3 regions of the Paenibacillus hexagrammi genome follow, and region 1 is predicted to be linked to each of the others. Evidence: riboswitches for the same ligand, from Rfam matches in the RefSeq annotation. Region 1 holds a riboswitch; each other region holds the start of a gene.

Region 1 (8,035 bases):
GTTTTAAACAACACATAGTACGTGACCGCAACCAGTATCAGTGCGAGATAGGTAGTTGGATACGCATTGAACAGCGCATAACCGAGATAAGGAATTTGGGATAACCCCGGAATGGCCACTTTACTGAACACATCGTTCAGCGTCTCCGTCTGCCCCGCTCCTTCGAACAAGATTTTCACCAAGTATACGGTCGCGCCTGCAGCCAGAAAGTTAATGACAACCCCGCTGATGACTTGATCTGCTTTGAAGGTAATGGAGGCTACCGCGTGGATCAAAGCAAAGATAAGAGCAAAGGCCACCGCCGCCACCAGTCCAATCCAAGGTGACCAAGCTCCAAGCCCGGCTTCCTCCGCATAATAAGAGCCGACAGCCGACGCGAATGCTCCGGAGACCATCAACCCTTCAATGCCGATATTGACCACTCCGGACCGTTCGGAGAAAATGCCCCCGAGCGCCCCGGAAAATAAGTGCTGTCGAGAACACAAGAGTAGTGTTGATCAGCTCACTGCCTTTGGAAAGGGTCGCATCCAATATCGATAGAAAACTCATGTTACAACGCCCTCTCTTTCTTGCGTTTGGCATAGAACGGAAGCAGGACCCATCTCACAATCCCTTGTGTAGCGACGAAGAAGATCACGGATCCGATCACGATTCGAATAATTTCCGGCGGAACATCCGCACCGAAGCTCATCCCGGCCGAGCCATAGGTCAATCCGCCGAACAGCGCGGCGCCTAGGATAATGCCCCAGGGATTGTTCGCTCCAAGCAGCGAGACCGCAATGCCGTCAAAGCCGTAGCCCGGCGATGCCGCAGCCACCACCTGATAATGGAACACGCCGAGAATTTCAAATACGCCGGCCAGTCCGGCAAAAATACCGCTGATAAACATCGCCTTCACGATGTTGCGACTCACATCCATGCCCGCATACTGCGCTGCGTGGATGTTGTAGCCTACGGCGCGCAGCTCGTAGCCCATTTTTGTTTTCCACAGAATGATATAGAAAACAACGGCCGCAAGCACGGCGACTACAGTCCCCCAGTGAAGCCGGGCATTATCCATCAATGCGGATAGCGAGTCGAGGCTCAGAGAGGCGGTATCCTGAATCATATAAGAACGCTGCTGCTTCGGCTCAAGCAGGAACGTGTTCACGATGTAGTTGGACAAGAAAAGCGCGATCCAATTGAGCATGATCGTCGTGATGACCTCATTCACGCCGCGCTTCGCCTTGAGATATCCGGCAATCGCCCCCCACAGTCCTCCCATCAGCGCTCCTACAATCACAGCAAGCGGAGCATGGATGATCCATGGCAGGCTGTGGATTTTGACACCAATCAGCGTTGCGCCTGTCATCCCCATGATGACCTGGCCCTCAGCGCCGATGTTGAACAACCCCGTACGGAATGCAAATGCAACAGATAGCCCGGTAAAAATAAGCGGTGTCAGTGCGCGAATCGCCTCGCCAATATCATAAGCGCTGCCGAACATCCGCTCAAATAGCGCCGCATAAGCATCAATAGGATTATAGCCCCCGACCAGCATGACAAGCGCGCCGAATAGAAGACCAAGCAGGATAGCTACCAACGGCGTGATGAGCGAGTCAGCCGAAAACACTTTTATAGCTTTATTCATGTGTAGCTCCCTTCTTCACGCTGTTCACGCTGCTGCCCGCCATCAAGAGCCCGATCTCCTGATCGTTCGTCTCGCCAGGCAGTACCTCACCTACAATACGCCCCTCGTAGATGACCGCAATGCGATCGGATACGTTCATGATTTCATCCAGCTCAAAGGAAATGAGCAGGACCGCTTTCCCCTTGTCCCGCTGCTCAATCAACTGACGGTGCACGAATTCGATTGCTCCCACGTCAAGTCCGCGAGTAGGCTGAGCTGCGATGAGCAGGCTCGGATTCTTATGTATTTCCCTGGCAATAATCGCTTTCTGCTGATTACCGCCAGATAGAGAACGCGCTTTGTTATAGATGGACGGCGTACGCACATCAAACTTTTGAATTAACGCCTCGGCATGTTTGTCAATTGCTTTGTAGTCCAGCAAACCGCTTCGGTTGAATTCAGGATGGAAATACGTCTCAAGCACCATATTCTCACTCATGGTAAAATCAAGCACCAAACCATGCTTATGACGATCCTCCGGAATATGGGACAAACCCGCCTCCGAAATCGTTCTGGCAGACAGTCCTGTGATGTCTTTGCCCTCCAGCAGCACTTGCCCACCATCTACCGGACGCAGGCCTGTCAGGGCTTCGATCAGCTCGCTTTGTCCGTTCCCGTCCACACCTGCGATACCGAGGATCTCCCCGGCGCGCACTTCAAAGCTAAGCCCTTTCAAAGCCGCAAGACCCTGCTGATTACGGGCTGTAAGTTCCCGCACCTGAAGGACTGGAGCTTCAGGCTTCGCTTCCTTCTTATCTACCTTAAAGGAGACGTCGCGTCCTACCATCTTCTCCGCCAAAATTTGCGGATTCGCCGATGCACAGGCGAGCGTATCAATGACCTTGCCTCTACGAATAATTGTGACCGTATCGGCGATCTCCATAATCTCCTTGAGCTTATGGGTAATCAGAATGATCGATTTGCCCTCTTTCACCAGGTTCCGCATAATCTCAATCAGCTCACTGATCTCCAGCGGCGTTAAGACCGCGGTAGGCTCGTCAAAAATCAAAATATCCGCTCCGCGATAGAGCGTTTTCAAAATTTCTACGCGCTGCTGCATACCGACGGATATATCCTCGATTTTCGCTTTGGGATCTACTTTCAAGCCATACTGCTCGGATAATCTGCCTACCTTCTCCTGAGCAGTTCGGTAGTCCACACGCATGCCCTTCTTCGGCTCCATACCCAGAACAATATTCTCTGTTACGGTAAAAGGCTGCACCAACTTAAAATGCTGATGCACCATGCCGATTCCAAGCTCAATCGCCCGATTCGGACTGTCGATCCGCACCTCTTTGCCCTGCACCTTGATCGTACCCTCGTCAGGCTGATAGAGACCAAACAAAATATTCATTAGCGTTGATTTCCCTGCGCCGTTCTCCCCTAGCAGAGCATGAATCTCTCCCTTACGCAGTTGGAGACTGATGGAATCGTTGGCGACGATACCGGGAAATCTTTTTGTAATATGGGATAGCTCAACCACAGGGGCTGCTGTACTCATGTAATCACCCTACTGAGTTATTTGAATAACGGAACCTCATAATGACCCTTAGAACTAAAGAACAAGGCCAGTTTTGCAACCAGCCTTGCTAGTAAGTATCGATCTGCCGCTAACCGTTCTTTATTGTTCAGGAACTTTAATTTCGCCGCTGATGATTTTGTTTTTATACTCTTCGACTTTAGCCAAAATTTCAGGAGTTACGTTCTTCTTGGACGTTTCAGGCAATCCCACACCATTATCCTTCAAACCAAGGACTACCACTTTACCGCCTTGGAATTTATTGTCGATGACATCCTTGGACACTCTCTCAACCGCTTCATCTACACGCTTCATCATGGAAGTCAGCGTGATATCGTCGCCGAACTCAAGCGACTGATCTTTATCTACACCGATAACCCACAATTTTTGACCAGCCTTGAAGCGGTCTTTCGCCTCATTGAATACACCGTTACCCGTTGAACCGGATGCGTGGAAGATGATATCTGCGCCATCGTTGAAGATCGTTGCTGCCGCAGCTTTACCAAGGTCCGGCTTATCGAATGCTCCCGTGTAGATCGCCTGGATCTTCGCGTCAGGATTCACCGCCGCAACCCCTGCCTTGAAGCCTGCATCAAAGCGTTTGATAACCGGAATGTCCACGCCGCCGACAAAACCGATTTTGTTCGTTTTTGTCGTCAAGCCTGCTACAACACCAACCAGGAACGCACCTTCATTCTCAGAGAATGTTACGGATTCTACGTTAGGAGCTTCCACAACGTTATCGATGATCGCAAATTTGGAATCTGGATTTTGGGTAGCTACGGTTTTCAGTGAATCTCCCATTAAGAATCCGATTCCCCAAGTCAAGTCATACTTATCTTTAACAAATGTATTCAAGTTGGGAGTATAATCAGAGTCGCTTTTGCTTTCCAGGTTTTTCACTTTAACGCCTGTGTCTTTTTCCAGCTTCTTAAGGCCTTCCCACGCGCTTTGGTTAAAGGATTTGTCGTTCACTCCGCCAATATCGGTAACCATACCGATCTTCAAGTTAGCCGCCTTCGCAGAGCCAGGAGTGGCAGATGCCGCTGCGCTAGCAGCAGGAGCCTGAGATGCACCGCCTGTGTTCGTTTCCGGTTTCTTGCCGCAGCCCGATACAACCATAGCTGACACGGTGACAGCCATTAAAGCAGTAGTAAGCATTCTTTTCATTAGTTCGTACCCCCAACGATAATTTTAAAAACACTTCCATGGAATTCCAGTATGTAGTATGACCTTCACGCCGCAAAATATGTAGCCCGCTTCGAGTACGAGTGTATCACTATTTTCTATGTCAGGGAAGCTCCCATTGTCAGCCATACACACAATTCGTATCGTCACACAAGGTAACACTGGGGTTTTGTCATCAGCTACAATTTGGAATTCATGTCCGACTTCAAATTATACAACCGGAGGTCAATAATTGTCTATAGGACACTTTCAAAAGTGTCCTATCAACTGATTTTCTCTTTCAGCAGCCGGGTAAATTCGGCAGAATCGAGCGGACTGCTGAACCATTTCCCTTGTGCTTCCGCGCAGCGAATGATCTGAAGATGCTCAAGCTGCTCTTTCGTTTCTACGCCTTTGGCGATCAAGTTCAACTGCAGCCTTTGCGCCATCGTAACGATCGCTTCGGCAAGCTCTTGATTGTCTCCATTCTCAGGGAGGCCTTTGATCAGCGTGCTATCAAGCTTCACACTATCAGCGGGGATGTAGGTGCCGCCGGTTCTTGTAAACAAGCCGGTGCACATGTCGTCCATAGCAATCCGGAATCCCAATGCTTTCAGAATCCTCAGCTTCTCCCCAACCTCTTGAAGGCTCGATGCTGCAATGCCCTCCGCCATATCAAGCTCAATCCATGAAGCATCCAGCCCGGTTGCCTTCAATATATCCGTCATTACATCGAGAAATTGTCCATCTTTAAACTGAGATGCCGTGACCCCTACCGTGAGACGAAGAGGCGGATAACCCGCATCGCGCCAGCTCTTAGCCTGCAGACAGGCCGTCCAGATGGCCCAGCGGCCAATGGGAATCATGAGCCCGCATTCCTCCGCTAGACGCATCCACTCACTAGGGGCGGCAGCAATCTGTTCTGATTTATTCCAATGAATAACTGCTTCCATCCCAATTAGCCGTCCACTGGCTACTTCATACTGCGGTTGATAGCGCAAATCGAATTCTTTACGTTCAAGCGCTTCGGTCAGTTCTTTCTCCAACCGCGCTTTGCTCGCCACCATACTATCGATATCCGCCGCATAGAATTGATAACGCGTATCTTTCTTCTGCTTAGCCCCATACATGGCCTCGTCCGCGCGGATCATCAGCTTCTCTGGAGTATCACCATCCAAGGGATACAGTGCGATTCCCATGCTTGCCGTAACTTCGAACGAATGCCCCTCCAGCAGAAAAGGCTGTTCGAGCGCTTTCTGAATGCGGGCTGCGACATGTCTTACATCCTCGGGCTTTGTAATGAAAGGCAGCAAAATAGTGAACTCATCTCCACCCTGCCGATAGACGGTATCGTCGCCTCTCAGGCAATGAAGCAGCCGCTCCCCCGCCTGACGAATCAGCAGATCGCCATACGCATGTCCCATGGTATCATTAATATCTTTAAATCGGTTCAAATCCAGAAAAATAACGGCTACCAGCTGCTGATGCCTCTTGGCATGAAGCAAATACTGCTCCAGGCGGTCTTCGAACAGCCGGCGATTGGGCAATCCGGTCAGTGCATCATGATTCGCAATATACTCCATCTGCGAGCTGTGTGCTTTATAGTATTCGCGAGCCGTCAGCAACCGGCGAATGCTGTAAGCCAGCACCGTACAAATCACCGTGTGCAAGCATAAGCTGACCAACTGCACGGGTACCGCCAGCAAGGCTGCTGCAACGAAACATGCAGCTGCTCCGCTTGCAAAGAGAACCGCAGCCAGCTTCTTCCTCACCAGCAGCGCCGAACAAATGAAGACGGAGAAAAGTACTCCCGGCAGCATGCCGTTTGCTTGCACGGAAACCGTGCTGAGCAGATTCACGGTAAGGAGAGCAACGCAGATCAAGCAAATATATTCCCAAGCGTAACGCCTGCTAGGGACATGCTCTTTTAAGACAGGACGACTACTCACACTTATATCCTCCTCCAATCAAAAAAAAGGCTATTCCATCAAATGGAATAGCCGCAGGAAGTATCATGAAATAAGATGCTTCTTCTCGGTAGCCCAGCTGCCATTGTCATCCACGACATTAGGCCTGTAGCTTTGCGTCCTTGCCTTTCGGCAAGTTTGCCTTTTTCGAAAATATGAATGCTTTATATAGGACTAATTTACTATACCATAATTCCCCAATTTTAGCCAATAGTATCAACGTGTCAAATCAGCAGATTAAACAGCTTCGGATCTTTATTGATCTCCATATACCCATAATCCTTGCGGGCAAGCCGCTCGATTAAACCATGGTAATCGTCTTTATTCTTGAGTTCGATTCCGACCAGTGCAGGCGCATCGTCTCTGTTATTCTTCTTCGTGTACTCAAATCGGGTAATATCGTCCGTCGGTCCGAGCACTTCCTCCAGAAACTCGCGAAGCGCTCCCGCACGTTGAGGAAAGTTCAAGATAAAGTAGTGTTTGAGACCCTCGTAAATCAACGATCGCTCTTTAATTTGCTGCATCCGGTCAATGTCGTTATTGCCTCCGCTAATAATGCATACCACGTTTTTACCGCGGATTTGTTCACGATAGGCGTCAAGAGCAGCTACAGGAAGTGCACCGGCTGGCTCGATCACAATCGCATTGTTGTTGTAGAGCTCCAGAATGGTCGTACATTCCTTCCCTGCTGGAACTACGACAATATCCTCGAGCAAATCCCGGCAGATCTCAAAGGTTAGCTGGCCTACCTGCTTGACCGCCGCCCCATCCACAAACTTATCAATGGAAGACAACGTGATGACCTCTCCCATTCGAATCGCTTCGGACATGCTCTCTGCGCCTTCCGGCTCAACGCCGATGATGCGCGTCTGGGGAGATACGCTTTCAGCGTAAGCGGCAACCCCGGCAGCAAGTCCGCCGCCGCCAATGGTCGCAAATATATAATCAGGCGTCTCCGCCATCTGGTTAAGGATTTCCAAGCCTACGGTACCTTGACCGGCAATCGTCCGAACATCATCAAACGGATGAATGAATACCTTATTCTCTCTCACGCAGTACTCCTTAGCTTGTGCGGAGGAATCATCAAAGCTGTCGCCGGTAAGAATGACTTCTACAAAGGAGCCCCCGAACAGCTTCACCTGCGAAATCTTCTGGCGAGGGGTTGTTGTGGGCATGAAGATCTTGCCTTCAATGCCAAGCTGCTTGCAGGAATACGCCACCCCTTGAGCATGGTTGCCAGCGCTCGCGCATACGACGCCAGCCGCTCGTTCCTCGGGAGACAGGCTTTGAATCACATTGTAGGCGCCGCGAATTTTAAACGAGCGGACCACCTGCAAATCTTCTCTTTTAAAAACACATTACATTCATATAGATTGGATAAAAGCTCATTGCGCTGCAATGGCGAAGGTTCGAACACCCTGCTAAGCACATGATTCGCTTTAATAATATCTTCCAACCCTACTTTTCCATGAACAGCCACGCGCTTCTACTCCTTTACCATCACTTTTTCAATTCACATGTAGACCCTATTGTATCATATCGGCAGGCCGCCGTCGCTACCTGCAAAAGTTAACATAACTAGATGAATCTATGAAAATAAGGTGCTCTCCGACTCATCCTGAGCAGGGCTCAACACAAAGAAAAAAGAAGAGCACGCCGACACTCCGGCATCCTCTTCTCGCTCTAATTACTAGTACATACGTGGGCTATCCT
Region 2 (8,035 bases), 2.5 Mb from region 1:
CCGTGAACAAGCTGATGCGGTAATTGCTGCAGCTTTGGTATTTGATCGAAGAATGCGCGGAAACGTTTCTCAATTTCTGACAGTTGAGGCCTCCATGTTTGAAAGTTAGAAGGAGGATTTTGAAAGAAGTCAAAAATCACTTCCGGCGTACAGCGCGGATGGATCTGATCAATTTCATAATAAGGTCTATACACGGGTTGAAGGCGAGAAGGCAGATCTCGTAAGGCAGCTGATATTTGACCCACAGCTAAACCGACCTGCTCGAGCTGTTCCCTCGATCTCCAGCTAGGATTGATACCTACCGTATAGCTGAATAAAGCTGCAAGTCTACGGGTACCGTCCGTAAGCTCAATCATGGTCTCCCCAGATGGCAGAGAAATGGGAACGGGTGTTCTGAAAGGAAGCTTCAACCTAGCTAATGCCAGCAGTACATGATGCTCAAATTCAATCTTCGCTAAATCTCGATGTGTCTCATAGATTCTTAAAACATATTTATGGTCGTCTAGCTCCACAAAACATGTTGTATTGTTCATTCCGCCGGTTCCGGTTACCATCGTCCATTCATCATGAGGAAACCAGTGGCCAGGTAAATCTTCCAGTCTCACGTCGCTATTCATCTTCATAACCCGCCTTATACCTATTTCTAAATGATTGCATCTCTACACTTGATAATCCTCTTCTACAGCATATTCGAAATCTTCCACATCAAACACCTGAACAGGTATTTCCGCCTCGATAATTCGCTCCATAAGCTCTAATTGATCGGTGATGAGCCCTGCGTTTTCTTTAATGGCTGTTAATATAAGCTCAGTTTCAATCGGATCGAACTGTTCCCCATATTCAGCATGATCAACCGCATAAACCACAGCCAATGTGACAAATTCATTGATCAGCAGCGGTGTGCTTTTTCTCCATGGAACTTGAAGCGCTTTCTCGATTTTCTTTCTATTAAAGGCTTCTTCAAAAAATGCGATGAGCTCGACGATACGCTGCTTCACATAAGCATCATCTGAAGAAACCAGCATAATCGGTTCATTCAAATCCTTCAGCTCATAAAGCTCTTGAATGCTTGTATATGGGATAACATAAGTAACAGGTATATCAGGATGCAGCAGCTGTCCGTGTACCGCCAGCATCACAGCTTCAATGACCAAAGTCCGGGACATGCTTCACCCTCCTTTATTCTTTGTACCCCTTACTTCGATAACGTGTTCTCAAAATCCTTCTTCAGATATCAGTCACTCTTAAAGGGAAAAAGCCGCTCGACATGCAGACCATGGTGCAGATCCGGCATGAGCGAACGGTTATGTGAAATGCTATAAGCTGCCATCGGCCACCTCTTGACTGGAGATATGCTTACGGAGAGGAGTCGGCTTCTTCGTATACCGATTGGCATAAGAAGAAGCTGCATAGCAATCCGGCTTGATCACCGGTACCATACCGACTGACTCGACTCTTCTCATCATTTCGTCTACGAAAGGAGCTGTTTTATTACGCAAAACGTCCGCGCCGGCATCAATATGAATAAACATATCAATCGAAGCGCCTTTGTAAATATAAGGAACGACGATATCCTCCATCTCCTTCCTCTTGTCTTCACTGATGTACATGGCAATTTCCTCACTCAGCGCGGTTTCCGTAGATAACTTCTCTCTCACTGAGCGCAGTGCCCTTGGAATGAAGACTTGCCGATAGCAAGCCCACGCGCCTTTCCCCATACGTTGGATGACAATACCGGAGATAAATTTGGTATACCCGGCATGTACTTGACAATCTGTTCCGATAATGAATCTATAGGTTCCTGTGGGATCCAAACGCATGAAACGAAGAATCCTATGATGTACGTCGTCGATCGTAAGCCCTTGTTCCGTCGTGTTTCGAAACTCCAACTTTCTGCTCTGCTGTTTCAAAGATAAGATTCTTCCCTTCCTATTTGGATTAAGAAAAAAACGGATGCACGTTTATGCATCCGTCTCTCCTATACTTAGTATATGTCTTGTAATCAAAAGTTCGAACCATACTTATTGTAAAGCACTGCCTCCATATAAAAAGCGGTAAGCCCACTGCTTGTCCGTCATCGATTCTACTACGACTCCGCCGGAATCGATGGAATAGGTATGAAGGATTTGGCCATTCCCTAGATAAATACCTACATGTGTTACTGGCTCAGTCCAGCTATTCATGCCGGCATAATCCGTGTCTCTCCAGCCTTTATAGGAACTAAAGAACATCAAATCTCCGCGCTTCAGCTGCTGCCAGTCCGTCTTCGCGTTACCCAGGGATCGTACATAATCCCCTTGGGCTTGAGAATCGCTTGGTATCATTACTCTTAAAGCATCCCAGAAAGCTGTTTGTGTGAAATCGGAGCAATCAAAAGTTGTGGGATTAAAACGCTCGGAGCCGTATTCGTATGGAGTACCTAAATAGGTCATTCCTGCTGCAATAACAGCCTCTGCTTGATCCTCTAGCGACATATTCGGTGTTGCAATGGTGAAGTCCGTAACTATGTATTTGCTGCTTGAACTCATATAGCCGGTTGTGCCATTCATATCTTGAATTTTATACCAGCTATCATTCGTCTTTTCCAAGACGAGCACTTCTTCGCCTTTAGACAACATCCGAATGACTTTGGATCCGTCTGTTGTCGGCAAGGTGCGAAGGTTTACTCCATAAATGATTTTCGCGTTGCTGATAATTTTTATATACTTAGCGTTAGAGGACACATACCCTGAAACACCCTGTGCATCCTTGACTTGATACCAATAGGAATTTACAATATCCGTTACCGTCACGACTTCATTTGTTTTCAAATATCGCAGAACGTTACTTGACGTACTAGGCTGGTCCCGGAAGCTCACTCCTGCTACGATCTGCCCCTTCGTATTCACCAGTTCATCGGCTGCTGCAGCCTGAGGCAAAATTAGCGTCAACACCATCAACATGAAACCCATCATTGCCGTCCATTTTTTCATCGTCTTTACCTCCATTAGTTGTCTTCTCTTGATGCTTCAGTAATATCGCGTTATGTATAACAATGTGGTCTTTCTGCAGACTGTATGCGGGTTGAACGCACCTCCTATACGAATGGAAAAAGGATAACTCTGGCCTTCAGCAGCCGGGTTACCCTGTGAGTACCCATCGCCTTCGGCAGCTGGCTGGCACTGTACCGCTTGATGCGGACTGGAGCCCCTATAGCTTTGCGTCCCAGGCTTTCGCCCGGTTTGCCTTTTCGCTTCGATGTTAGATTGTTTACTTCGTAGCTCTATTATAGATTCAGGGGGTCCTGTCGAAAATAGGTTTACAGTAGCGTTTCGTGTCGAATTTTTTCATGTCGCTCTGCCTATTGACCTGTCCATTCTTACATTTCAGCCTATTCTCTACGGCGGGCCTCATAAGTTTCATAGTCCATTTCGAATAGGTCTAAGGTGGGGTCATTCTTTAATTTCACATTACACAGCTTCATCTTGCGATCCTCGATCTCTTTCACTTCCCATTCAATTGGTAAAGCTTCACCCCTTTCCTGTAAAAATTGCTGGGATTGTTCCAACGCGTCATCACGCGTGTCCCAATATTTCACTCCGTAGTAAGCTAATTCATAATGATTGACAAGCATACACGCGTAGACCTGTTTGTTCTTCATATTCTGCAAAATAAATGGCATGACAGTTTCATCCTTTCTTCTATCAGTTTGTCGTAAGCAAAGGCAAAGGCACTGTTCCTGCGGACAGGAAAGTGCCTGGTTTCTTACAAATAAGGATTCTCGTGCTTCGCTTTCAGAATATTCCATCGGCGCTCGACTTCATGCTCGAACGATTTCAAAGACTCCTCATATTCCGGCTTCGTCATATGCTTCGTCTTGCCCATCGTTTTTAACCAATCAGCGAGCGGTACCTTCTTCCCTTTATCCTCCGGATTGTAAGTAAGCGTAGTCACCCCGTGCTCAACTTCATACAGCGGGAAGAAACAGGAATCTACTGCAGCACCTACGATATTGGAGCCCTGCTGATCGTCGGACAGCCAGTTGAGCGGGCAGGCAATCAGAATTTTCCCATAAACGAGCCCTTCGTTTTGAGCGTACCATTGGGCTTTTGCCGCTTTTTTCACCAAATCCTGCGGGTACGCCTCGGACCCTGTGAATACATAAGGAATATGTGTTGCCGCCATAATTTGCGCCGTATCCTTATGATGAAACACCTTCCCGCCCTGCTTCTTGCCGACATTGGACGTGGAAGTACGATGACCAAGCGGTGTGGAATAGGACAGCTGGGCTCCCGTATTCATGTAACCCTCATTATCGTACTCCAGGATAATCATCTTATGGTTACGCAGCGCCGCCCCGATGGCAGGCCCCATGCCGATATCCATGCCCCCGTCACCGGTAATCATGACAAAAGTAAAGTCATCTTTAAGGCCTAACTCATCCAGCTCACCGCGACGCTTACGCTCCCAGAACATTTCCACCACACCGGATAAGGTTGCAGCACCATTCTGGAACAGATTATGAATGTAGGTCGCTTTATGCGCCGAATACGGATATCCCGTTGTCACGACCATCGCGCAGCCTGTATGGAACAGCGCAACGATATCGCCCTCAATACCTTTAAAGAACAGCTCGAGACCTGAGAATATGCCGCACCCCGGACACGCGCCATGCCCCGGTGCAATTCGCTTAGGCTTCTTCGTCAGCGAACGAAGCGGCGGTATGCGCACATTCAATTTTCCTGTCTGCTCGTCAGGCGTAACGGTAATCAGCCCCGTCTTGAGGTCCTCATATTTCATTGGCGTTAGCACCCGCTTCGGTGCTTTAGTCGGATCGCCAGGTGTATGTCCGTAGTAATCAAACGGCACCTCGACATAGCCCTTATTCATTGCATCAATGGCAAACTGGAATAAATTATGTCCGTCTTCCGCATAGAAATCTTTACCGCCGAGACCGTACACACGGCTGATTACCAAGGTATCATGGTTTCTGTGCGTAAATAACGCAGCCTTAATCTCATTAACCATATTGCCGCCATGCCCGCCGTACGAATCAGCACGGTCGCCAACGGTGATAGCCTTCACATTCTTGAGCGCTTCCGCTATTTGCTTAGCCGGGAACGGGCGAATCATATTAGGAGCGATCGAGCCCGCCTTAATTCCCTTCTCGCGCAGCTGATCCACCACGTCCTTGATAATTTCGGATGATGAATTCATCAGGAACACGGCCACCTCCGCGTCCTCCATCCGGTACAGATCCAGGATTGGATAATCGCGACCGGTCAAATCCGCATATTCCTTACGAATTCGGTCAAAAACCTCCTCCGCATTATACATGGCAACAGATTGCTGATAACAGTTGTTAATGTAATCCGGTTCATTCATGTAGGGTCCAACCGTGATAGGGTTATCTCGGTCTAATGTATTAGGGAAGCCCTTCGGCTGCTCGCCAACGAAAGCATGCACATCCTCGCGATTGGCAAAGGTCTGTACCCTGCGCTTCTGATGCGACGTAAAGTAGCCGTCTGAAGCCACGAGTACAGGAAGACGTACCGATGGATCCTCCGCTAGCTTCAGCGCCATGATGTTCATATCATACACAGCCTGCGGATCCCGGCACATGAGAATTGGCCAACCTGTGTTCAGTGCGTAATAGAGATCGGAATGATCGCCATGAATGTCGAGCGGTCCGGATACCGAACGGCATACGAGATTCATGACCATGGGAAAACGGGTACCCGACTGTACCGGCATTTGCTCCAACATGTATAAATAGCCGTTGGCGCTAGTTGCGTTGAATACACGGCCTCCCGCTGTGGAAGCCCCATAGCATACGCCTGCCGAGCCGTGCTCGCCGTCTGCCGGAATCAGCACGATATCGTGCTGCCCGTTCGTTTTCATTAAATCCAAGAATTGCGCAACCTCAGTGGAAGGCGATATCGGAAAATACCCCATAATATGATAATTGATCTGATGAGCCGCATAAGCAGCCATCTCGTTGCCTGATTCATAGACAATGCGCTGCTCAATTTTGGCCTCTCCCAGTTCTTTTTTAATATCAATTGCCATCTGTCGTTTCCACCCTTCTTCCTTGCTCCCTTATTCACCTTATGATAATGATAATCGGATGTGAAGATCTTTCGGTCAAACGTTAGAAGCTAGACTAAACCGGTGAGGCATTCGGTTCGCATCCGCGTAACCGTCAACCTCGCGCTCGCTGGATAAAGCTTCGGTCGGACAGGCCTGTACGCATTTGAGGCAGCCCTTGCAGTATTGGTAGTCAATGCCTTGCAAGAACATTTGCGGACGGCCTTTCTTGTCCGGAAGCTCATCCCAGACAAAGCAGAAATCCGGGCACACATTATCGCAAGAAGCACAGTGGATGCATTTATCATCATGGAAGTGCGGCATCATACCCGCACGGGAAATGCTCAGATCTTTCAAAATGCTGTTTCCGGGATTCGTAATGACACCGCCGATCGGCTGTGTTTCGTAGCCGAGCACAGGTGTATCGAAACGAACAAAATCGGGCATCGTCTCGCCTTCCGGAAGCGCATAAGTTTGAAACTGGACTTCATTGTAGCCGCGATCGAAAGTTCGAATGGCAGGAGCCACCGCTTGCGGATACTTCTTCTCCAGGGACTTCTTAATAACGCCACGCATGACTTCAGGATCGAGAAAATCACAAAGCCGGAACAAAGCTCCAAGCATAGCCATGTTCACCCTATTCTTCTCTTCGAGCGAAATGCCAATCGCGTCAATAACTGCGATCGTGCCTCCTTTAAGCTTCATCTTTTCCTTCAGCTCATCCGGTGATTTTGTCGAATTCACCAGGACTGTACTGTCTTCATATATACCGCTGATAACGTTTACAGTTTTTGAAAGTGATTCATGAAATACCCCTACTACATGCGGCCTTTCGACCGGAGATGTATCACGAATGTTCGTGCTCATATCACAGAATCGGATGTGCGCCTTAACAGCGGATCCTTTTTCTCTGAACCATAAGAAGAAAAAACTGACCCCATTAAGTCCTACTCCAACCACACCTGCTTCAGCAAGCATTTTTCCGGCCAAATTCGCGCCGAGTCCACCGATGGATTCCAGCCTAATCTCGAAAAAATCCGAGATCGTTCACCTTGGGCAAAGTTACCATTCCATGTCTCCTTTCAAAAATGAAGTGCTGCGATGACTAAATTTTTAGAATAGTGAGTCTACTAACATTGTAACAATAAATTCAAGGTAAGCAACATTTTTTTACAAAACTAGGACTAAAGCAAATAATCAAAGATCAAGCCGCAGCCTCCCAAATAATAGCTTTCGCTGCCTATATCTGATTCATTAGGATTTTGTTCAGCGGAATCACTCCCGCATTGTTCGCACACATCGACGTAATCTTCATCAAGCGGATCAAAGATAACACCACAAACATGCAAGCACGTCTTCATCCTAATCGCTCTCCGTTCCTCCGTTGCTGCGCCGCTCACTGTAAACGCTTACAGCGCGCCCTCATCTTATTATACAGCGGAGCGATTAAAATGTCTCACCTGTCTTTGTGAAATCTTTATCTTTTGAAACGTGCCCTCCCTATTTGAAGCGGTCACAATTTGTGAGATAATGTAGAAAAAAGAAAAATATTGTCACGCGCAGAAAGGATGTTTGGATTGCTTCACTCCGTCATCTCCCATGAATGGCAAGGACTTTTGTACATTATGAGTGCGCTATTGATCTACTTGGTTCTCACTCCTATCTATGTATATAAAGAACGTAAGAGAAAAATTCTTTTCGTATTCATACTTTTTGTCCTCACTTACTTTTACTTGGGCTATGAAGATATTGAGCCTGTCGAATATACCCTGCATCTCATCCCGGTTTCATTAACCCTCGCCATATGGTTTGAAGGGTCCATACCGAGTATTTTCACCTGGATCGCGTTCAACTTTGGAAGCAGTGTCGTGCTTCATAACGAACCGCTTCCCGTTTTCGTGGGCAGCACCTTCATGCTTGTGGCCGGTCTATTATTTAAACATCGGGTAATTTCCGCCTCTCTCAGGCG
Region 3 (8,035 bases), 320 kb from region 1:
GGGAAGTTGTACGTGCGGATCCGCTCACTGCGGTCGCCCGTACCTACTTTGCTTTTCCGCTCGCCGGCATACTTCGCTTCTTCTTCTTCGCGCATTTTATCGGAAATCCGTGCGCGAAGCACGCGGAGTGCCTGCTCTTTATTGGAGTTTTGCGATTTGCCATCCTGACAGGTAGCAACAATGCCTGTTGGCACATGCGTAACGCGAACCGCAGATTTCGTTGTATTAACGGACTGACCACCCGCTCCACTGGAACAGAACGTATCCACGCGAATGTCCGCATCGTGAATTTCAATTTCTACTTCTTCCGCTTCGGGCATGACCACAACCGTCGACGTGGACGTATGGATCCGTCCGCCCGATTCCGTTACCGGAATACGCTGTACGCGGTGAGCGCCGCTCTCGAACTTCAGCTTGCTGTAAGCGCCTTTGCCCGTAATCATGAAGATAATCTCTTTAAATCCGCCCAAGTCGTTCAAGCTGGCATCCAGGACTTCGGTCTTCCAGCCTTGCGAATCCGCGTAGCGTGTATACATGCGGTATAAGTCGCCCGCAAACAAAGCAGCCTCGTCGCCGCCTGCAGCGCCGCGGATTTCCACAATGACGTTTTTATCGTCGTTCGGGTCTTTTGGCATCATCAAAACTTTCAGCTTCTCTTCCAGCTCTGCAGCTCGTTCGCTGAGTTCCTCGATCTCCATTTTGACCATTTCGCGCATCTCGTCATCTAGCTTCTCATTCTGCATAACCTTTGCATCTTCGAGCTGTTCAGTAACTGTTTTATACTCCTGATAAGCATCGTAAGCTTCCTGAAGATCCGATTGCTCCTTGGAATACTCCCGAAGCTTCTTCGTGTCGCTGGTTACATCAGGATCACACAAAAGCTCGCTTAACTTCTCGTAGCGATCCGCTACTGCCTGAAGTCGATCTAACATCCGGACCACTCCTTTTATAGGTTTTTCACTATTTTACACATTGAAACGGAAATGCATGACATCGCCGTCTTGTACGACATATTCTTTACCTTCCAAACGCAGCTGTCCTTTTTCCTTCACAGCATTCATCGATCCGGCAGCCATCAAATCATCGTAAGACACGACTTCCGCACGGATAAAGCCGCGCTCAAAATCCGAGTGAATGACGCCCGCCGCTTGCGGAGCCTTCATTCCTTTGCGGATTGTCCATGCTCGTACTTCCTGCACCCCGGCAGTAAAATACGTGTATAAGCCGAGCAGTTTATAAGCTGCTTTAATCAATCTATTCAAACCGGACTCCTGAAGTCCCAGCTCTTCAAGGAACATCGCTTTTTCCTCGTCTTCCAGTTCAGCGATTTCGGATTCCACCTTCGCACTGATTGGAACGACCTCGGCATTCTCTTGCGCTGCGAATTCCTTAACGATTTTCACATACTGGTTATCATCAGCCGTTGCTACCTCGTCTTCGCTTACATTCGCTGCATACAGCACGGGCTTCATTGTGAGCAGATGGAGATCACGGACAATGAGTTTATCGTCATCGCTCAGATCCATGCTGCGCGCCGGTTTGTCTTCATACAGCGTTTCTTTAATACGCTCAAGCACTTCTACTTCAGCCGCAACTTTCTTGTCGCCGCCCTTCAAATTCTTACGGGAACGCTCCAGCTTTTTCTCAACGGAATCGATATCCGCCAGAATCAGCTCCAGATTAATCGTTTCGATATCGCCGATCGGATCTACTTTCCCGGATACATGCGTAATATTCTCATCCACAAAGCAGCGAACGACATGCACGATCGCATCAACTTCACGAATATGCGCCAAAAACTTATTTCCAAGCCCTTCGCCCTTGCTCGCGCCCTTCACTAAACCCGCAATATCGACGAATTCGAAAGCGGTCGGAACAATGCTCTTGGGCACTACAAGTTCCACCAGCTTCCGCAGTCTTTCGTCCGGCACTTCCACTACACCGACATTCGGATCAATCGTACAGAACGGATAATTCGCAGATTCTGCTCCCGCCTGTGTTATTGCATTAAACAAAGTCGATTTGCCGACGTTCGGTAGACCGACGATTCCTGCTTTCAACGCCATTGCCGTTCACAACTCCTTAATGTTTGAAAATATCCTCATTTATTATATAGCACTTGTCAATCAAAAAAAAGCCCGCTATCTTAGCGGACCCCGGATCCCATATCCGTGACTTTTTTCATTTTAACATCTTTTTTCTGAACAAAATAGGCCTCGACTTGATTCTTTAAGATGAACGCTCGAAGTGCGTTTGTTTTAGCATCAGGTACATTGATATATCTGGCGCCGTAGTAAATTCCGGTATCTTGCGTTTCTCGTCTAACTACTTCTGTTAGGCAGGAAATGGAGAATCCGAGCAAGAGCTCTAATTCAAGGTGTGCGGTTGTGTCCAGATGAATATTATCATCCACTGTAAATCCAACACCGCTCAAGCTAATATTTTTGATGTTGATACTTACCGGGCGTTCAAACTGATGCTTCCTTCTTTGTATATCATGCAAGCCGTGCAGCAAGCCGCCTTTTACAATCTCAATTCGTGGGAATTCCCGCTTCTCGGTAAATTTCTTTCGATTATCTGGAGGATTTATAACAATAATGGAACCATGGTCCTTGGCTACAACAGAGGTGTCGAACACAAAGAGTCCTGATTTAGTGTAGATGGTGACTTTAATCTTGTCCCCGAGCTGGAAGATATTATATTGTGGGAGCTCAATCTCGATGATATCTCCCAATACGTAGGTGATCACTCCTGTGGCTACAAAATCCCTTTTGTCCAAAACCGCCTTACTATCTATTAAAATCTCTGCGTCATTGCCTTCTTTACTACCATAATACTTCATTGGTTCAAATCTAGACTCCCTGTTCGATAACATCATGCCACATCCTTTCAGCATTGTTATTGGATATAAAAATAGACTCCCCCTGATAACTATCCCAGGAGCAGCCTATTACCAAAATCGATACCTCCAGATTTTCGGTAACCAGGCTGTCATAGCTCCTTGATGGAACGTTAGACCCTCAGCTTTGCGTCCTTGTCTTTCGACAAGTTTGCCATTATCGAATCTATTTATTGATGTATATAAAGACCTATTCTTAGACCTAACAATACTCTTATACCCTGTAGGCGAAAAGACCTACTATATGTAATTATTAGTATATTCACTTTGTCTCTCATTATCAACTAGGTTTCACCATGTTTTGCTAAAAAATTTCATTTTTTTAAGCTTAATTTACGGAATGCTATGTTGATAACTTGATTCCATGACAAGATGCCCCTACAATAAGAGCAACTATCCACAAAATAGTACGTTATCCACAAAGTTGTCCACAGATTGTTAACAACGAATGCCTGTTCGACTTTTTATGCACATGTGGACAATGAGTCTGAAAGAGAGGTGCCCCCTGTGGATGAACTACTTGAACATACCTACTGGATGAATGAAGCCATACAAGAGGCTTTTAAAGCAGAGGCCCTTGGCGAGGTGCCTATTGGGGCTATTGTCGTACATCAAGGAGAGATTATAGGGCGGGGCTATAACCTCCGAGAAACTTCTCTGGATCCCACTGCCCATGCAGAAATGATCGCTATTCGCCAAGCAAGTGAGCATCTGCAAGCATGGAGGCTGTTGGATTGCAAGCTGTATGTGACCTTGGAGCCTTGCCCCATGTGTGCGGGAGCGATCGTACAGTCCCGGGTGCCGCAAGTGATTTATGGAACTACCGATCCCAAGGCCGGCTGTGCAGGAACGCTTATGAATTTACTTCAAGAGGAGCGGTTCAATCATCGTGTAGATGTCATTAGCGGTATATTGCAGGAGGAATGCTCATCCATGCTCACGCAATTTTTCCGGAAGCTGCGCAGCAGTAAAAAGCAGCCGCCTGTATGAGGTTGCATCACGGCTTGCCTTCGTGCTATCATAATCCTTGCTTATGCGCCCGTAGCTCAGCAGGATAGAGCGACAGTTTCCTAAACTGTGCGTCGCGGGTTCGAATCCCGCCGTGGCGCGTCTTGTGGTTTTGTATCCTCTTACGTTATTACGTAGGAGGTTTTTTGTTATATCTAAAGACCTAATTTGGAGAAAAATTGTCGTATAGCGCTTCCAAAATACTTGTGTTATTATATGTAAATGTAACACTACAGGAAATTTTTTGAACAATAGGAGACTACTGTGTCTATTTTATTCATTATTGCGATCTGTCTAGGGATTCATCTCTTTCTTCAAGATGAATCGAATTGCAAAGAAGAGTACTGGACAGAAGAACTCGTTGACTTTCGATATCCTGATACTAAGTAAATCAAGAGATACACAAAACAGCGCCAAGAGCAGCTTTATAGCCGACCTTGGCGCTGTATGTTCTTGGCATAATCTATTACTTTTTTTCACTTCCGAAACATATACCTCATAGGCTTCTCGCGCATTACCAGCTGCAATTTCCACGATTTCATATTTTTTTTCGCCGATCATAATCGCATCTTCCACAGCAGGAATCGGATCTCCTAGATAAATCGTACCGAGGTATTCGTTATTTTTCTTAAGACGGAAATTACATCTATATTGCTGCTTCGTCATCCTAATTCCTCCTGAGCTCATATGCTTCAAGTTACCATATCAGATAGCTTGTGACAACATGTATCTTGAGTTACAATAACAAGTAGCGAAGTTATGTTCGAACGGTTGGTTACATATTAAACAAAGGGATTACGCCTTATAGGTTGGCGATCCCTTTGTTTTTTTGTGACATATTCAGTATCCCCTATGCCAAGCCGCAGCAAACCAACATTAGGATCAATCGTTCATGACCAGTAAGGAGAGGAGCACGATTCCATGAGTCAGATACCTGCAAATCGTTCTTATCGTATTCCGTTATTTTGTATCGTAACTTTATTATTTTGGATGTCCATGTACACCAGTGTGCCCATCATTGCACCGTATGTAGAATATTTGGGCGGCTCTCACCAGCTCGCAGGTTGGATCGTGGGTATGTACGGTATCTCCCAAATGCTGCTTCGCGTGCCGGTAGGCGTACTATCAGACCGGTTTCACAAACGTAAGATGTTCATTACATTCGGCCTGCTGTTCACAGGACTTAGCGGCCTTGGGCTTTGGATCACCCAGGATTTTACGTGGATGATTCTTCTAAGAGCTCTTGCGGCGCAGCAGCAGCAACATGGGTCGATTTTACCGTGCTCTTTACCAGCTACTATAAGCATGAGGAATCCACCAAGGCGATCGGTACGATCAGCTTCTATAATTCTTCGGGTCAAATGCTCGGCATTCTGGCTGCCGGTTGGGCGACAGACCAGCTTGGCTGGGAGGCGGCCTTTATTATGGGTGCGGCTCTTGGCGCCGTAGGGCTCGTCGCTTCACTGTTCCTAGTGGAAAATGCGCCGGAAGACGCACCGAAGATAACGCTTCGCGGCATCGGTAACGTGGCTACAGACCGCACGCTGTTGTTCGTCTCGCTGCTTGCCATTTTATCGCAAGTGTTAACTTTTGCGACAGTATTCGGCTTCACACCTGTGTTTGCAACTGGGATGGGTGCGAGCAAGTTCGACCTGGCTTTGCTCACTTTCTTTTCTAACGTACCGGTAGCTATCGCTTCCCTCTTCGGCGGGCGCAAATGGGCAGCGAAGTTCGGTGAAAAACGTGTAGTCGTTTGGGGCTTTGTCCTCATGGGCATCTTTACGTTATCGATACCATTTTCTCAGCACTTGTGGGTGCTGATGTTGACTCAAGCTGCAGCCGGTTTTGGCAGAGGGCTTTCGTTTACCGTTCTGATGGCGCTCAGCATCAAGCATATGCCTTCAGACAAACGGGCAACGGCGATGGGCTTTTTCCAAGCCATTTATGGTCTAGGAATGTTTGTCGGACCCGTCTTAATGGGTTGGATCGGTGACTGGTTTAAGCTCAGCCAAGGCTTCATCGTATTAGGCATACTCGGCGTGTTTACTGCTGTGTTATCTCAATTGTTTATACGAGTCGCTCAAGCACCTAAGCAGCCTTCCTCCAGCAAAGAAAGCTCCATGTCCCTATAAATCCACCTTAGAGAACGAATCATCGGATTCGTTCTTTTCTTTGCCGACTGCAGGGTTTCGTTCCATGAATCTCGTCTATGTATTCGGAGAAGAGGAGGAGAAAATTCCCGTAAAACGGCCACTCAATCAAAGTAAACGACCGACAATCATTATGAATGAAAAAGAACCCTTGCGGGTTCTTTTTTGTCGGTGTTGATGTTCTTTCTTAACCGTGTTACTTTGTAAACCTTTGGTAAATCTGCTTCTAAAACACGTTACGTGTCTTTCGCACATCCCCTCCAGCCTGATTATAACAGGTATGAAAGTCCTCTATGCAACGGTTGTATTTCGCTGAACTTCTCCAACGGAACCACACCTCTCTGCTCACCGACAAATATAGTATGTCCGGTTTGGCTCATTTTAAACATTTACGAAGTGAAAAATTTTATCTGTGCCCTGAACCTTTTGATTGCTGGTTTGCTCTAGAATGATTACGGTTTTTGACCTTTTTCGAGCCAGACAATGGATCTTGAAGGTTGTTCTCGTGGTCTTTTTCACTGTTATGGTTCGTTACGGCATCCTGAACAGAGTACGCTTCCGGTTTCGTCATGAGTCTACACGCTCCTATTCTTCGTCGTGATTCAATGCATCTTGATGTCTGTGATCATTGGTTTGCTGCTGAACCTGCTGAGCGTGGTGGCTGTTGACCGGTCTTTGTTCAAGATCCTTTACCACGTTTTGCAAATTTTTATCTCGACTCTTTTGCTGTGTCATCGCTGAACCCTCCGTGAATTAAGCATGTGTAACTTGATGCAGAATTTGCGCACATTCATGAATATGTCGCACATAATCATCCAGTAGATTCTGAACAACGCCGTGACGCTCATCAATATGCTTCTGCTCCTGCTCTACATCAATAACCTCAACCTTCACTTCTCTGGAATCCACATAAGTCACCTTAAAGTCAAAGGTGTACATGCTGTGCCCGGCAGTCGTAATATGAACGCGCAGGGCGTTGGAGTCGGCCTCATCAGCCCAGACTCTTGCTTGGTCGGAGCTGTTCAGTACCTCAGGCAAGCGTTTCTTCCATTCTTCAACCAAGCTCGTTTGACTAATGTTTAGCGTATCTATTTTACTCATGAGTAACACCTCCACAAGATTAAATTGTGAAAGCTTAGGTCCTTTTATCCGGATTGCTAGTTAGGAAAATATCCCTTACTTGATACTGCATATACGGATAACCGACTACGTCACCTTAAGGGACAAGCCGTCTGTCCAGGTTGATGCGAAGCAAAAGTATACAACTTATACGTTCTTATCAAGAAATAAAAAAAGCCACACGATTCTTTGTAGAATCGCATGACTTCTTGTGTACGGAGAGGGTGGGATTCGAACCCACGGTGCCCGCAAAGACACGGCGGTTTTCAAGACCGCTGCCTTAAACCACTCGACCACCTCTCCATGAAGTTGTCCCTGTTGAAGGAACAACTTATGCAGTGACAAAAAGCATTGTAGCATATTGAAAGGAAGTAAGCAAGTCTATTTTTTAGAGATGACCTTCACGTTATTCATGTAAGGCACCAGAACGTCAGGAATGACCACAGATCCGTCAGCTTGCTGATAATTTTCCAAGATTGCTGCTACTGTGCGACCCAGAGCAAGACCCGAGCCGTTCAATGTATGTACAAACTCAGGCTTTGATTTGGCATCTCGGCGGAAGCGAATATTAGCTCTGCGAGCTTGGAAATCCTCAAAGTTACTGCAAGAAGAGATTTCGCGGTATGATGCGCCGCTTGGCAGCCAGACCTCGAGATCGTATGTTTTGGCTGATGAGAAGCCAATATCACCGGTACACAAGCTTAGTACGCGGTATGGAAGCTTCAATAGCTGTAAAACGCGCTCAGCGTGTCCTGTGAGCTTCTCCAGCTCGTCATAAGATTCTTCCGGCTTAACTAGCTTAACCAGTTCAATTTTGTTAAATTGATGCTGGCGAATCAGTCCGCGCGTGTCGCGGCCG

What was found. A riboswitch is a leader RNA that binds a small molecule or an ion and turns the genes downstream of it on or off. The one in region 1 is predicted to bind cyclic di-GMP.
Region 2: it holds a riboswitch for cyclic di-GMP, as region 1 does, so the genes downstream of both, L0M14_RS10150 (C40 family peptidase) here and L0M14_RS29365 (putative bifunctional diguanylate cyclase/phosphodiesterase) in region 1, are expected to answer to the same signal.
Region 3: it holds a riboswitch for cyclic di-GMP, as region 1 does, so the genes downstream of both, L0M14_RS27840 (PilZ domain-containing protein) here and L0M14_RS29365 (putative bifunctional diguanylate cyclase/phosphodiesterase) in region 1, are expected to answer to the same signal.

What each region holds. Positions count from the first base shown of each region.
Region 1 covers NZ_CP090978.1:6,393,915-6,401,949, reverse strand. The annotation lists partial or broken gene L0M14_RS29385 (ABC transporter permease) at 1-549, opposite strand, end outside; gene L0M14_RS29380 (ABC transporter permease) at 551-1,630, opposite strand; gene L0M14_RS29375 (ABC transporter ATP-binding protein) at 1,623-3,170, opposite strand; gene L0M14_RS29370 (BMP family lipoprotein) at 3,291-4,358, opposite strand; gene L0M14_RS29365 (putative bifunctional diguanylate cyclase/phosphodiesterase) at 4,640-6,304, opposite strand; cyclic di-GMP riboswitch class I at 6,389-6,475, opposite strand; partial or broken gene ilvA (threonine ammonia-lyase IlvA) at 6,547-7,802, opposite strand; gene L0M14_RS29355 (S-layer homology domain-containing protein) at 8,013-8,035, opposite strand, start outside.
Region 2 covers NZ_CP090978.1:2,296,565-2,304,599, reverse strand. The annotation lists gene L0M14_RS10165 (phosphotransferase) at 1-617, opposite strand, end outside; gene L0M14_RS10160 (ADP-heptose synthase) at 660-1,166, opposite strand; gene L0M14_RS10155 (ribonuclease H-like YkuK family protein) at 1,317-1,889, opposite strand; gene L0M14_RS10150 (C40 family peptidase) at 2,022-2,972, opposite strand; cyclic di-GMP riboswitch class I at 3,144-3,236, opposite strand; gene L0M14_RS10145 (hypothetical protein) at 3,371-3,661, opposite strand; gene L0M14_RS10140 (thiamine pyrophosphate-dependent enzyme) at 3,745-6,048, opposite strand; gene L0M14_RS10135 (2-oxoacid:acceptor oxidoreductase family protein) at 6,124-7,056, opposite strand; gene L0M14_RS10130 (hypothetical protein) at 7,251-7,427, opposite strand; gene L0M14_RS10125 (ATP-binding protein) at 7,692-8,035, shown strand, end outside.
Region 3 covers NZ_CP090978.1:6,077,209-6,085,243, forward strand. The annotation lists gene prfA (peptide chain release factor 1) at 1-932, opposite strand, end outside; gene ychF (redox-regulated ATPase YchF) at 966-2,066, opposite strand; gene L0M14_RS27840 (PilZ domain-containing protein) at 2,147-2,842, opposite strand; cyclic di-GMP riboswitch class I at 2,976-3,065, opposite strand; gene tadA (tRNA adenosine(34) deaminase TadA) at 3,437-3,889, shown strand; tRNA gene L0M14_RS27850 (tRNA-Arg) at 3,935-4,009, shown strand; gene L0M14_RS27855 (hypothetical protein) at 4,202-4,573, opposite strand; partial or broken gene L0M14_RS32120 (MFS transporter) at 4,904-5,095, shown strand; gene L0M14_RS27860 (MFS transporter) at 5,128-6,039, shown strand; gene L0M14_RS27865 (small acid-soluble spore protein P) at 6,464-6,628, opposite strand; gene L0M14_RS27870 (hypothetical protein) at 6,643-6,792, opposite strand; gene L0M14_RS27875 (hypothetical protein) at 6,811-7,158, opposite strand; tRNA gene L0M14_RS27880 (tRNA-Ser) at 7,393-7,479, opposite strand; gene serS (serine--tRNA ligase) at 7,558-8,035, opposite strand, start outside.